One region of the Escherichia marmotae genome, then DNA from elsewhere that is predicted to be linked to it. Evidence: predicted binding sites of a transcription regulator. Region 1 holds the regulator's gene; the other holds the start of a gene.
The links. Region 1 encodes Fur, which represses iron uptake genes when iron is present. Its sites were predicted from a motif close to ATAATAATGAGAACNACTATCAA; they were not measured.
Positions count from the first base shown of each region.

Region 1 (7,457 bases):
CCAGTTTGAGCGTGAAGGCTATTTCTGTCTCGACAGTCGCCATTCCACTGCGGAAAAACCAGTATTTAACCGCACCGTTGGGCTGCGTGATACCTGGGCGAAGGTTGGCGAGTAACGTTAAGTTCCACTTTGCCGGATAAGGCGTCCACGCCGCATCCGGTATGAACAAAGTGCACTTCGTCAACAATCCCAAACGCCGCACTCTGCGGCGTTTTTTCTGCTTTTCTTCGCGAATTAATTCCGCTTTGTAATTTATCCATAAAACAAATTTAAAATCACCAGCCATAATTTAATAGAATGCGACTGCCTTCATCCCACTGGAAAGCCGCATATTTTTCTTCTACGCGCTCTCCTGGTACAAATTTAAACCTTGTAACAAAAATCATCAAAATATGTGCGGTTGCTCATGTTCTTACATTCTCGTTACAGAAAGAGATTGATAATTCGCGGCGCGAAAAATAGTCTGTTCCTGTAGTCAGCGAGACTTTTCTCAACGCTACTTTTTTAATTTTTTATTTTTTCGCTGTTCACCCTTGGTGCAGCAATTTATACGTCAAAGAGGATTAACCCATGCGTACGTTTAGTGGTAAACGTAGTACGCTGGCGCTGGCTATCGCCGGTGTTACAGCAATGTCGGGCTTTATGGCAATGCCGGAGGCTCACGCCGAAGGATTTATCGACGATTCAACCTTAACCGGCGGTATCTATTACTGGCAGCGTGAACGTGACCGTAAAGATGTTACCGACGGCGACAAATACAAAACCAACCTTTCTCACTCCACCTGGAACGCCAACCTCGATTTTCAGTCTGGTTATGTCGCGGATATGTTCGGCCTTGATATTGCTGCGTTTACGGCGATTGAAATGGCGGAAAATGGCGACAGTTCACACCCGAACGAAATCGCTTTTTCGAAAAGTAATAAAGCCTATGACGAAGACTGGTCAGGCGATAAAAGCGGTATAAGCCTGTATAAAGCAGCGGCCAAATTTAAATACGGTCCGGCGTGGGCGAGAGCAGGTTATATTCAGCCAACCGGTCAGACGCTGTTAGCGCCGCACTGGAGCTTTATGCCGGGTACTTATCAGGGCGCGGAAGCCGGGGCTAATTTTGATTACGGTGATGCTGGTGCGTTGAGCTTCTCCTACATGTGGACCAACGAATATAAAGCGCCGTGGCATCTGGAAATGGATGAGTTTTATCAGAACGATAAAACCACCAAAGTTGATTACCTGCACTCCCTCGGGGCGAAGTACGATTTCAAAAATAACCTCGTGCTGGAAGTGGCATTTGGTCAGGCTGAAGGGTATATCGATCAGTATTTTGCTAAAGCCAGCTACAAATTTGATATCGCCGGTAGCCCGCTAACTACCAGCTACCAGTTCTACGGTACGCGCGATAAAGTTGACGATCGCAGCGTCAACGATCTTTACGACGGCACCGCCTGGCTACAGGCGTTGACCTTTGGCTACCGGGCGGCTGACGTAGTGGATTTGCGCCTGGAAGGCACCTGGGTGAAAGCTGACGGTCAGCAGGGGTACTTCTTACAGCGTATGACCCCAACCTACGCTTCCTCTAACGGCCGCCTGGATATCTGGTGGGATAACCGTTCTGATTTTAACGCCAACGGCGAAAAAGCGGTCTTCTTCGGCGCGATGTATGATCTGAAAAACTGGAATCTTCCAGGTTTCGCCATCGGCGCTTCTTACGTTTACGCCTGGGATGCCAAACCCGCTACCTGGCAGAGCAACCCGGATGCGTTCTACGACAAGAACCGGACTATTGAAGAGTCTGCATACAGCCTGGATGCGGTCTACACCCTTCAGGATGGTCGCGCCAAAGGTACGATGTTCAAGCTGCACTTCACCGAATACGATAACCACTCCGATATCCCGAGCTGGGGCGGCGGTTACGGCAACATCTTCCAGGATGAGCGTGACGTGAAGTTTATGGTTATCGCGCCATTCACTATCTTCTGATGTCCGACGCGGCAGGTTTTTCGCCTGCCGCACGTTTGAGGAATTTGCTATGAAGAAACTGATTCTCATCGCCATGATGGCATCGGGGTTGGTGGCCTGTGCGCAATCAACCGCGCCACAGGAAGATAGTCGTCTGAAAGAGGCGTACAGCGCCTGTATTAATACCGCACAAGGCTCGCCGGAAAAAATTGAAGCCTGCCAGAGCGTGTTAAACGTGCTGAAGAAAGAGAAACAACATCAGCAGTTTGCCGAGCAGGAAAGTGTGCGCGTGCTGGATTATCAGCAGTGTATTCAGGCAACGCAAACCGGTAATGATCAGGCGGTGAAAGCCGATTGTGATAAGGTCTGGCAGGAAATTCGCAGTAATAACGCTACGCAGTAAAAAACAAAAAGCGAGAGCTGTAACTCTCGCTTTTCTTATTTCTCTTTATAAAAAAGCCAACCCGCAGGTTGGCTTTTTCTCGTTCAGGCTGACTTAATTGCCTTCGTGCGCGTGCTCATCTTCGCGGCAATCGCCTTCGGCGCAGTGACCGTAAAGATAGAGACTATGGTTAGTCAGGCGAATGCCGTGTTTTGCGGCAATTTCACGCTGACGCGCTTCGATAGATTCATCACTAAATTCGATAACCTTGCCGCAATCGAGGCAGATCAGGTGATCGTGGTGATGTTGCTGGGTCAGTTCAAATACGGATTTACCGCCTTCAAAATTGTGGCGGGTGACGATACCGGCGTCGTCAAACTGGTTCAGTACGCGATATACGGTAGCCAGACCAATTTCTTCACCCATATCGATCAGACGTTTGTACAAATCTTCCGCACTGACGTGATGGTTGTCCGGCTCCTGAAGAACTTCCAGGATTTTTAAGCGTGGAAGCGTTACTTTCAGGCCAGCTTTCTTTAGGGCGGTATTGTTATCAGTCATGCGGAATCTGTCCTGTTACTAAGCGATTCACTTCATTAAAAGAAGTGACAGAATTTGCTCTTGAGATAATGCGTATCATTATAGAATTGCCATGCCTAAATGAAAACTACAAGTCCCTGGCAAATATTGTTAATAAAAACGTGGCTTAGCTTACATTTACATCGGTAAGGCCACTTCAACACTGGAACATTGTACAGGTACAACGGCAAAAGTTACAAATTTGTAGCAATTATTTTGATTGGCATTATCTATTAATACGGCGTAGACATGAGTCTACGCCGCATCACATCAGGCGTTGATAATTTCGTCGAGATGCAGCTCTTCAGAAATTTGTTTCACCCATTTTTCCACGCGTTCGGCGGTCAGTTCCGGCTGACGGTCTTCGTCGATAGCCAGACCGACAAAGTGGTTGTCATCCGCCAGACCTTTTGAGGCTTCGAAATGGTAGCCCGCAGTTGGCCAGTGACCAACGATGGTAGCACCACGCGGTTCGATGATGTCACGGATAGTGCCTAACGCGTCGCAGAAATATTCTGCGTAATCTTCCTGGTCGCCACAGCCAAACAGTGCAACCAGTTTACCATTGAAATCAATCTCTTCGAGAGTCGGGAAGAAGTCGTCCCAGTCACACTGCGCTTCGCCGTAGTACCAGGTTGGGATGCCCAGCAGCAGAATGTCATAAGCTTCCAGATCTTCTTTGCTGCTTTTTGCAATGTCATGGACATCGGCAACGTCTTTACCAAGCTGTTTTTGAATCATTTTTGCGATATTTTCGGTATTACCGGTGTCGCTGCCGAAAAAGATGCCAGTGATAGCCATGAGTGAAATAACCTCTTGAAACTTATTGAAATGGGGGTGGCAAATTGCCCACGGATAAAGGCAATCATAGCAGAACAGGCAGTCTTGCGGAATCAGCAAACTCGCAGGACTGCACACTGTGCTACACAATTTTTTTGTCCAACTTCAAGTTACATGGGCTGTAACCCGAATTATTTGAGTAAAGGATGGGATCAGACGATGCCCTGACTACGCAGCGCCGCGAGTTGTTGCATCAACATCTCTTCGATCAGTTCGCTACGGCTCATATTACGCGACTCTGCCAGCTCGTTCAGCGCCTCGACAGCTTCTGCATTCAGCTTCAGTTCGACACGCTTAAGACCACGTACTTTGTCGCGTTTTAGCTGGTTGCGTTTATTAATACGCAGCTGTTCATCGCGCGAAAGCGGATTGGTTTTCGGTCGTCCCGGTCGACGCTCGTGCGCGAACAGATCTAATGTCGTACGGTCCGTTTGTTCTTTGGCCATGATCTTGGTGACTTCGGGGGAAACAATCAGCCAGGCGTCTGCCCGGATGGATAGCGCGCCATAATACATCAGCGCGATGAGTCACGCCAACGCCCACGCGCGGAAAGCGACGCAGACGCTGGGTTTTTAATCAGTTGCATTAATCATTGAGATAGCGGCGGATGGCGCGCAGCACTGCATCAGGTTTTTCTGCGTGTACCCAGTGACCCGCACCTGCAATCACATGCGCCCGTGCCTGCGGAAATTGCGCCAGTAAATCATCACGATATTGTTCAGTAACATACGGCGAATTACCACCGGGGATAAATAGGGCGGGGTGATCCCACGCCGGGATTTTCTCCCAACCCACAATATGCGGATACTGATCCCACAACACCGGCACGTTAAAACGCCATTCGCCGTCAACGTAGGATTTCAACAGAAACTGAATCACCCCTTCTTCATTCAGATGCTGACGCATCACCGTCGCCGCCTGTTGACGTGTTTGTGCGTCAGATTCGCTGACCGCGTTGATGGCCGCGAAAATCTCATCATGACGGCGCACGTGATAATCGACGGGCGCAATATCGATTGCCACCAGTTTATCGATGCGATCAGGGGCCAGCGCGATGAGCGCCATTACTGCTTTGCCGCCCATTGAGTGGCCAATAAATGTCGCCTTATCGATCTGCTGAGCATCCAGCGTATCCAGCAGATCCTGCGCCATCGCCGGATAATTCATCACAGGATCGCGCGGTGAAAGTCCGTGGTTACGCATATCCACCTGGATGATATCGTGGTCGCTCACCAGGTCACGTGCCAGCACGCCGAGGTTGTCGAGACTACCAAACAGACCATGAACAAGGACGATGGGAGAATTATTGTGCTGATTTTGTGTAGATTGCGCGCGGATATTCAATTTCATGGCAAAGTTCTTTTTTTCGCGAAGTCGGGTTAGGGTATTATGTTGACCATTGTGCCACAGGGCTGCAACAAATAAGGTTTAATCCGAGTTTTTCTGCAAGCTAGGCTTGACGCTATCCGCTGCCGGGATTTATTCATATACTCCTGGCGACTTGTATTCAGCTAAGACACCGCACTGGATTAAGATGAAAACGATTGAAGTTGATGATGAACTCTACAGCTATATTGCCAGCCACACTAAGCATATCGGCGAGAGCGCATCCGACATTTTACGGCGTATGTTGAAGTTTTCCGCCGCATCACAGCCTGCTGCTCCGGTGACGAAAGAGGTTCGCATTGCGTCGCCTGCTATCGTCGAAGCGAAGCCGATCAAAACGATTAAAGACAAAGTACGCGCAATGCGTGAACTTCTGCTTTCCGATGAATACGCAGAGCAGAAGCGTGCGGTCAACCGCTTTATGCTGCTGTTGTCTACACTATATTCTCTTGACGCCCAGGCGTTTGCCGAAGCAACGGAATCGTTGCACGGTCGCACGCGCGTTTACTTTGCGGCAGATGAACAGACGCTGCTGAAAAATGGTAATCAGACCAAGCCGAAACACGTGCCAGGCACGCCGTATTGGGTGATCACCAACACTAACACTGGCCGTAAATGCAGCATGATTGAACACATCATGCAGTCGATGCAATTCCCGGCGGAATTGATTGAGAAGGTTTGCGGGACAATTTAAAACAACGTTGCAGATAAAGGACAAAGCAATGGCAATCCACAATCGTGCAGGCCAGCCTGCACAACAGAGTGATTTGATTAATGTCGCCCAACTGACGGCACAATATTATGTACTGAAACCAGAAGCAGGGAATGCGGAGCACGCGGTGAAATTCGGTACTTCCGGTCACCGTGGCAGTGCAGCGCGCCACAGCTTTAACGAGCCGCACATTCTGGCGATCGCTCAAGCGATTGCCGAAGAACGTGCGAAAAACGGCATCACTGGCCCTTGCTATGTGGGTAAAGATACTCACGCCTTGTCCGAACCTGCATTCATTTCCGTGCTGGAAGTGCTGGCAGCAAACGGGGTTGATGTCATTGTGCAGGAAAATAATGGCTTCACTCCGACACCTGCCGTTTCCAATGCCATTCTGGTTCACAACAAAAAAGGTGGCCCGCTGGCAGATGGTATCGTGATTACGCCGTCCCATAACCCGCCGGAAGATGGTGGTATCAAATACAATCCGCCAAATGGTGGCCCGGCTGATACCAACGTCACCAAAGTGGTGGAAGACAGGGCCAACGCACTGCTGGCCGATGGCCTGAAAGATGTGAAGCGTATCTCCCTTGAGGAAGCGATGGCATCCGGTCATGTGAAAGAACAAGATCTGGTGCAACCGTTCGTGGAAGGCCTGGCCGATATCGTCGATATGGCGGCGATTCAGAAGGCTGGCCTGACGCTGGGTGTCGATCCGTTGGGTGGTTCCGGTATCGAATACTGGAAGCGCATTGGCGAGTATTACAATCTCAACCTGACCATCGTTAACGATCAGGTCGATCAGACTTTCCGCTTTATGCACCTCGACAAAGACGGCGCGATCCGTATGGACTGCTCCTCTGAGTGTGCGATGGCGGGTCTGCTGGCACTGCGTGATAAGTTCGATCTGGCGTTTGCTAACGATCCGGATTATGACCGTCACGGCATCGTTACTCCGGCAGGGTTGATGAATCCGAACCACTACCTGGCAGTAGCGATCAATTACTTGTTCCAGCATCGTCCGCAGTGGGGCAAAGATGTTGCCGTCGGTAAAACGCTGGTTTCTTCTGCGATGATCGACCGTGTGGTCAATGACCTGGGTCGCAAGCTGGTAGAAGTACCGGTAGGTTTCAAATGGTTTGTGGATGGTCTGTTTGACGGCAGCTTCGGCTTTGGCGGCGAAGAGAGCGCGGGCGCTTCGTTCCTGCGTTTCGACGGTAGGCCGTGGTCAACTGATAAAGACGGCATCATTATGTGTCTGCTGGCGGCGGAAATTACTGCCGTCACCGGCAAAAACCCGCAGGAACACTACAACGAGCTGGCAAAACGCTTTGGTGCGCCGAGCTACAACCGTTTGCAGGCAGCAGCAACTTCCGCACAGAAAGCGGCGCTGTCTAAGCTGTCTCCGGAAATGGTGAGCGCCAGCACTCTGGCAGGCGACCCAATCACCGCGCGTCTGACCGCTGCGCCGGGCAACGGTGCTTCTATCGGTGGTTTGAAAGTGATGACCGACAACGGCTGGTTCGCCGCGCGTCCGTCAGGCACGGAAGACGCATACAAGATCTACTGCGAAAGCTTCCTTGGCGAAGCACATCGTAAGCAGAT
Region 1 covers NZ_CP025979.1:1,773,537-1,780,993, reverse strand. The annotation lists gene glnS (glutamine--tRNA ligase) at 1-115, shown strand, start outside; gene chiP (chitoporin ChiP) at 571-1,977, shown strand; gene C1192_RS09310 (ChiQ/YbfN family lipoprotein) at 2,027-2,359, shown strand; gene fur (ferric iron uptake transcriptional regulator) at 2,453-2,899, opposite strand; gene uof (fur leader peptide) at 2,892-2,978, opposite strand; gene fldA (flavodoxin FldA) at 3,188-3,718, opposite strand; gene ybfE (LexA regulated protein) at 3,910-4,203, opposite strand; gene ybfF (esterase) at 4,343-5,107, opposite strand; gene seqA (replication initiation negative regulator SeqA) at 5,292-5,837, shown strand; gene pgm (phosphoglucomutase (alpha-D-glucose-1,6-bisphosphate-dependent)) at 5,866-7,457, shown strand, end outside.

Region 2 (7,457 bases), 780 kb from region 1:
AATTTCTTCGCGTCCGCACATTCTACCCAAAGGGCGGTGGCAACGTTGACCGACTCGTACACGGCTTCAACGTTGTATTCGCTCTTCAGGCGCGATACCACCACATCAAACTGCAGCACACCAACCGCACCTACGATCAGGTCGTTGTTGGAGAGCGGACGGAACACCTGTACCGCGCCCTCTTCGGAAAGCTGTACCAGCCCTTTGAGCAGTTGTTTTTGCTTCAGCGGATCTTTCAGGCGGATACGGCGGAACAGTTCTGGTGCGAAGTTCGGAATACCGGTGAACTTCATCATCTCGCCCTGGGTAAAGGTGTCGCCAATCTGAATAGTGCCGTGGTTGTGCAGACCAAGGATATCGCCCGGATAAGCTTCTTCAACGTGCGAACGGTCGCCCGCCATAAAGGTCAATGCGTCGGAAATCACCACGTCTTTCGCGGTACGCACCTGGCGCAGTTTCATGCCTTTTTCATATTTACCGGACACGACTCGCATAAACGCCACGCGGTCTCGGTGTTTCGGGTCCATGTTGGCCTGAATTTTAAATACGAAGCCGGTAAATTTGTCTTCGCTCGCCTCTACAGTGCGAGTATCTGTCTGACGCGACATCGGCGCAGGCGCCCACTCCACCAGCCCGTCCAGCATATGATCCACGCCGAAGTTACCCAGCGCAGTACCAAAAAATACCGGGGTGATTTCACCTGCAAGGAACAGCTCTTTGTCGAACTCGTTAGATGCGCCTTTCACCAGTTCCAGTTCATCACGCAGTTGTTGCGCCAGATCTTCACCAACAGCAGCATCGAGATCCGGGTTGTTCAGCCCTTTAACAATGCGCACTTCCTGAATGGTGTGACCTTTACCGCTCTGATAGAGATACGTTTCATCTTTATAAAGATGGTAAACGCCTTTAAACAGCTTGCCGCAGCCAATCGGCCAGGTGATCGGCGCACAACCGATTTTCAGCTCGTTTTCAACTTCATCGAGCAATTCCATCGGGTCGCGGATATCACGGTCAAGTTTGTTCATAAAGGTGAGGATCGGCGTATCGCGCAGACGGGTAACTTCCATCAGCTTGCGGGTACGATCTTCTACACCTTTTGCGGCGTCGATCACCATCAGGCAGCAGTCCACTGCAGTCAGTGTACGATAGGTATCTTCCGAGAAGTCTTCGTGCCCCGGGGTGTCGAGCAGGTTAACCAAGCAATCCTTATAAGGGAACTGCATCACAGAAGTGGTAATAGAGATACCACGCTGCTTTTCCATCTCCATCCAGTCCGACTTCGCGTGCTGGTTAGAGCCACGGCCTTTTACTGTACCGGCGGTCTGAATGGCCTGTCCGAACAGCAACACCTTCTCGGTAATAGTGGTCTTACCTGCGTCCGGGTGAGAAATAATGGCAAAAGTGCGGCGCTTCGCCACCTCTTGCAAATAAGGAGACAACGTCATAATTCTTTCTTCTTGAGTAAGCGGCATCGCGCCGCGCTTGTTGAAAACGAAAAATTGCGGCTATTTTACCCATCAACGGGGGGGAGGCAATCAGTGTTTACACAGGAGTTGCTCCAGTTCATGCAACGATGAAACGGTCCAGGTGGGTGCGATACCTTCTGGTTGCTCACGGTTGTGCGCATTCAGCCAGCAGGTCGCAAGCCCGGCATTGATACCACCGAGAATATCGGACTCAGCAGTATCACCGACCATCAGCACTCGTGAACGGTCAGGATTGCCCGCCTGTTCCAGGGCATAATCGAAAATTTTCTTATTCGGCTTGGCGACACCAACTTCTTCGGAAATCACTAGCAAATCGAAATAATCACGCAGGCCCGTGCGTTCCAGACGCACCTGCTGCAAGGCGCTAAGGCCGTTGGTGATGATGCCGATTTTGGCGTTGCCGCGAATGGCGTTAAGCAGGGAAACCGCGCCCGGCAGCGGCGTGCAGATTTCCGCCATCGCATTTATAAAGGCCTCGTTGAGTTTACCTGGCTCGACGTTCAGTCGTTCGGCCCAGCTTTCAAAACGCCCGTGCTGAAGCTGTAATGAAGTGATCGCGCCGTTTTGATAATCCACCCACAGTGGCTTGTTAACGGCCTGATAGTCCTGAAAATCTTCAGCGGTAAAGGTGACGCTGTAGTCAAGAAACATCCGCTGCAGGCCGGTGAACGAGTCAAAAGTAAACAGCGTTTCATCGGCATCAAAGAAAATCCAGTCCCACTTCATTATTCCACCTTGTCTTACATACTGATTGGCAACGCCATGATGATGGCGTCTTCGCGACCGTCCGTGGTGGGGTAGTAATTGCGGCGAATCGTCGCCTCGTTAAAACCTAAACTTTCATACAGGGCAATGGCGGCAGCGTTTGAGGCGCGGACCTCCAGCCATAGCGTTGCCACGCCGCGTTTTTCCAGTTCGTCGATCAGATGCTCCAGTAGCGCCCTTCCCAATCCCTGACGCTGATAGTCGGGATCGACAGCAATATTGAACAATGTAGCTTCATCCAGCACCACTTGCGTAATCGCAAACGCCGCCATTTTGCCGTTTTGCGTTAACTGAAAGTTGAGATAGCGTTCGCCCTGGTTGCTGGCAAAGGTTTTTTCGCTCCACGGAAAGGCGTGGGCGCGTTGTTCAATGTTAAAAGCCGCTGGTAAATCAGTCGTTTCGAGGGAAGAAATCGTGTTCATATGTGCAAATTTGTTGCCATAACGCGGCGCGTGCCGTTGGGTTTGCCCGTAATTCAGTGAGCGTCGGGGATGCTATCTGGGCACCTTCCAGTGACAGCGGTTCATCAGTGCCCAGCCGCCAACTGTTGCAGCGACTACCTTGCGGTAGCATCGCGATCCTTTCGGGCGTCAATTGCAGTACCTGCTCGGGGCTAACGGTTAATGCGCGCAAAACGTCACTCACCAGCGGATCGGTCAGGGCGGGAATATCGTTTGCCACCATCACCAGACGAACGTGTGCCGGGATCGCAATGGCTACCTCTCCCTGCAACGCGCCAGGGCGACGCAGCGACCACTGGGTAATGCCCAGTTGCTGTAACTGCCAGTCTCGTCGGGATGTCATAGCGAATCGCTCCTGTTGTCAGGGGCGCAAATATAGCAAATTCGTCGATACCGCGCCAACATATGGCTATAATCGCCGCCAGTATCAATTGAGGAGCATTCCATGTCTGCATTTACCCCGGCAAGTGAAGTCTTGCTGCGCCACAGTGATGATTTCGAACAAAGCCGTATTCTGTTTGCCGGTGACTTACAGGATGACCTGCCCGCGCGTTTAGATACCGCGGCCAGTCGTGCTCATACCCAGCAATTCCACCATTGGCAGGTGTTAAGTCGCCAGATGGGTGATAACGCCCGTTTTAGCCTGATCGCTACGGCGGACGACGTCGCAGATTGCGATACGCTGATCTACTACTGGCCGAAGAACAAACCAGAAGCGCAATTCCAACTGATGAACCTACTGTCACTGCTGCCGGTAGGGACAGATATTTTCGTCGTGGGCGAAAACCGCAGCGGTGTGCGCAGCGCCGAGCAGATGTTGGCGGACTACGCACCACTGAATAAGGTAGACAGCGCCCGCCGCTGCGGCCTCTATTTTGGTCGTCTGGAAAAGCAGCCGGAGTTTGATGCTGATAAATTCTGGGGCGAATACAACGTTGATGGCCTGACGGTCAAAACGTTGCCGGGCGTGTTTAGTCGTGACGGCCTGGATGTCGGTAGCCAGTTGCTGCTTTCGACATTTACTCCGCACACGAAAGGCAAAGTGCTGGATGTCGGCTGCGGTGCAGGCGTGCTTTCGGTTGCTTTTGCGCACCATTCACCGAAAATTCGCCTCACCTTGTGCGATGTCTCCGCACCGGCAGTAGAAGCCAGTCGCGCGACACTTTCCGCTAACGGTGTTGAAGGTGAAGTCTTTGCCAGCAACGTCTTTTCCGAGGTGAAAGGTCGTTTTGACATGATTATCTCCAACCCACCGTTCCACGATGGAATGCAAACCAGCCTTGATGCTGCGCAAACGTTGATTCGCGGCGCGGTACGTCATCTTAATAGCGGCGGCGAGTTGCGGATTGTAGCGAATGCGTTCCTGCCTTATCCGGATCTGCTGGATGAAACATTTGGCTTCCATGAAGTCATCGCACAAACCGGGCGTTTCAAGGTGTATCGCGCCATTATGACCCGCCAGGCGAAGAAAGGTTAAGTCTCTGGCACCTGTCGCCGCATGCCGTGTCGGATGCGGCGTAAACGCCTTATCCAACCAACAAAACCTGTACGTTAGCCCTCCGTAGGCCAGATAAGACGCGTCAGCGTCGCATCTGGCATATACAGCCACAAGCCATGTCGGATGCGACGTGAACGCCTGATCTGACCGACAAACGAATTATCCACAATCCACTGATGGCCATTTTTCCAGCAATCACACATCAGGCGACAATTAACTATTGACGAAAAACTGAAAACCACTAGAATGCGCCTCCGTGGTAGCAATTCTTTTTTAAGAATTGATGGTATGCGAAGGTGGCGGAATTGGTAGACGCGCTAGCTTCAGGTGTTAGTGTCCTTACGGACGTGGGGGTTCAAGTCCCCCCCCTCGCACCAAAAACCACGTTGATATTGCTCGCACTGGGCGAAGGTGGCGGAATTGGTAGACGCGCTAGCTTCAGGTGTTAGTGTTCTTACGGACGTGGGGGTTCAAGTCCCCCCCTCGCACCAACGAGGCGATATCAAAAAAGTAAGATGACTGTGCGAAGGTGGCGGAATTGGTAGACGCGCTAGCTTCAGGTGTTAGTGTCCTTACGGACGTGGGGGTTCAAGTCCCCCCCCTCGCACCAATTATCTTTACTTCCTTTCTTGTTTCTTCCCTGTTTTATCATCCTTGATCCCAGCTCGTTATCATCAGTATGACGCTCGCAATTAGCGCCAGGCACGATGGCAACAAAACATAATGCCGTAACTGTTTGTGATACAGCATCAGCGGTGTCACCAATAATCCCATCAGCATGACAATCCGCCACAGTTCCGGCGATAAATCCACATACGTCAGTCCTGCAATCAGCAATCCCAGCAGCAACACTCCCCAACCACTGCCCAGTGTACGTTGCAACATGGTTTCATCTCTTTTATTGATAATGATAAGTAATATCATATGATAATTTTTATCGTTTGCAAGCTAGCAAAATTCCTTGCTATCGTTTAAACCTATCGCTAGGATTAGCAATCATTATCATTTAGATTACTATCACGATTATGGCCTATCGTTCCGCACCGCTTCTTGAAGATGTTATCTGGCGAACGCATCTCCAGCCGCAAGATCCAACACTTGCGGAAACAGTACGTGCGACGATCGCAGAACATCGTGAACATTTGCTGGAGTTTATCCGTCTGGATGAACCCGCCCCACTTAGCGCCCTGACGCTGGCGCAATGGTCTTCTCCAACGGCCCTGCGTTCCCTGTTGGCTGTTTATTCCGATCATATCTACCGCAATCAACCATTGATGCTCCGCGAGAATAAGCCGCTGATCTCACTGTGGGCGCAATGGTATATCGGTCTGATGATGCCGCCATTAATGCTGGCGCTGTTAACACAGGAAAAAGCGTTAGATCTTTCCCCGGAACATTTTCACGTTGAGTTTCACGAAACCGGGCGTGCCGCCTGTTTCTGGATCGACGTGTGTGAGGACAAGAACGCTCCGCATTTGCCACAGCAGCGAATGGAAAAGTTAATCAGTCAGGCGATCGCCCCGGTTGTGCAGGCATTAGAAGCCACCGGCGAAATCAATGGCAAACTTATCTGGAGTAATACCGGCTATCTGATCAACTGGTATTTGACTGAGATGAAGCAGTTACTTGGTGATGCGACAGTTGAATCACTTCGCCATGCTCTCTTTTTTGAGAAAACACTCTCCACGGGTGAAGATAATCCTCTTTGGCGTACGGTGGTGCTGCGCGACGGCCTGTTGGTGCGCCGTACCTGCTGCCAACGTTATCGCTTGCCGGATGTACAGCAATGCGGCGACTGTACGCTGAAATGAAAAACTCTGCCGGGGTGATAACCCGGCATTAGCGTATTAAAAGGAATGCAACACATTGCTTGTTTCTGAAACCCGCATACATAACAGAATGTCTGCAGCCTCCAACAACCCAGCATCGGAACTGACGCCCAGTTTCGACATCACATTAAATTTATGCGCGCGGATCGTTTTAATATTTCGTTTAAGCTGCTCGGCAATTTGTGTCATTGAGTAGCCACGCGACATAAAACGCAATATTTCTCTCTCCGTTGGGCTTAGCGTCCGGCTTTGATTAATGTACCACTGATTGTTCAGGCGATCGGTAGCCTGACGCACGCCATTTAATGACAGAAACAGCTCCTGATAAAAAATGTCCAGCGTCGATGCTTTACTTAATACACCGTCCAACGGTGATGGCGATAATGATCCGATTAATCGTGCTTCAATATCATCATCCGCAATAACTAAACGCCGGGTACGCGGAAATTTAATAGCCAGCTCAGTCAAATAAGATAATCCCTCTCTGCGCTCACTTCTCATGGCAGAAAAAGAAAAAATAACCGCCGCAAATGAGACCCGCGACATCGCATCCTGAAACGCCTCCTGGCTGCTATAGATATGGAGTGTATAAGGGTTACCCGCAAACTTTCTGAATAAGCTTTCAATACCGATACTACTCATGACGCACTTCTCTATGAGTGCGACATTTCTCTTCTTAATTCGGCTGTGTTCCATTCTGCGGCATCTCCATAAACCGAAGGCAAGTTAAGTTCTCTTGCTCCCTGCGCGCTATTTATCCATGCATACATCTCAGCGTTGCTGTGAATTGCCAGCCGACGCATCGCACTGTTTTTTTGTGCGCTGATGGTTTTATTGCTTTTCTTAAGCAATGAAGCTATCTGGTTGATGCCCCATCCTTTGCCTAACAACCGCAGTACCTTGCGCTCTGAAAGTGTCAGAATGACGGTGCGATAGCTAAAATCCTGAGTTTCAGTCATTGCCGGGGAGGTCAGCATGGCGCTGATACGCTCTGCATGCGCATTACCGGAACGAACCGTCTTAACCAGATTCTCAATGGGTTCGATATCGGACAGTAACGTCGCTGCCGGGCACATAAGCAGTTCTACCGCCTGAGAGTACCAGGCACGCGAAACCATGAAAACCCAATGAATTTCCCTGTATTGTGAGATCAATGAATAATAATGTTCACAAACGGAATGTGGATTGTCATTTTCGCCGGTTAAATCGGCAATGACTAATCCGGAGCGACGTAATTGTAATAAGGTAAGATCCTCCGCGGAGGCTCTGGATATTATTTCATATTCAGGGAAGTGAGTCCTCATGACCTCTTTTAACCCTGCTTGCATAACCGGTATTTTACTGATAACAATTCCATTTTTGCAGCATCCTGGCAACATATTTCCTCCACATCCACTGTCTAAAAATCATGATGGTT
Region 2 covers NZ_CP025979.1:2,549,925-2,557,381, forward strand. The annotation lists gene prfC (peptide chain release factor 3) at 1-1,445, opposite strand, end outside; gene yjjG (pyrimidine 5'-nucleotidase) at 1,536-2,213, opposite strand; gene rimI (ribosomal protein S18-alanine N-acetyltransferase) at 2,228-2,674, opposite strand; gene holD (DNA polymerase III subunit psi) at 2,643-3,056, opposite strand; gene rsmC (16S rRNA (guanine(1207)-N(2))-methyltransferase RsmC) at 3,159-4,190, shown strand; tRNA gene C1192_RS13135 (tRNA-Leu) at 4,502-4,588, shown strand; tRNA gene C1192_RS13140 (tRNA-Leu) at 4,617-4,702, shown strand; tRNA gene C1192_RS13145 (tRNA-Leu) at 4,735-4,821, shown strand; gene C1192_RS13150 (DUF1435 family protein) at 4,860-5,096, opposite strand; gene fhuF (siderophore-iron reductase FhuF) at 5,237-6,022, shown strand; gene bglJ (DNA-binding transcriptional activator BglJ) at 6,059-6,736, opposite strand; gene C1192_RS13165 (helix-turn-helix domain-containing protein) at 6,694-7,419, opposite strand.
Region 2: fhuF (siderophore-iron reductase FhuF) is a predicted target of Fur. The motif match lies at 5,113-5,135, and genes of this name have one in related genera.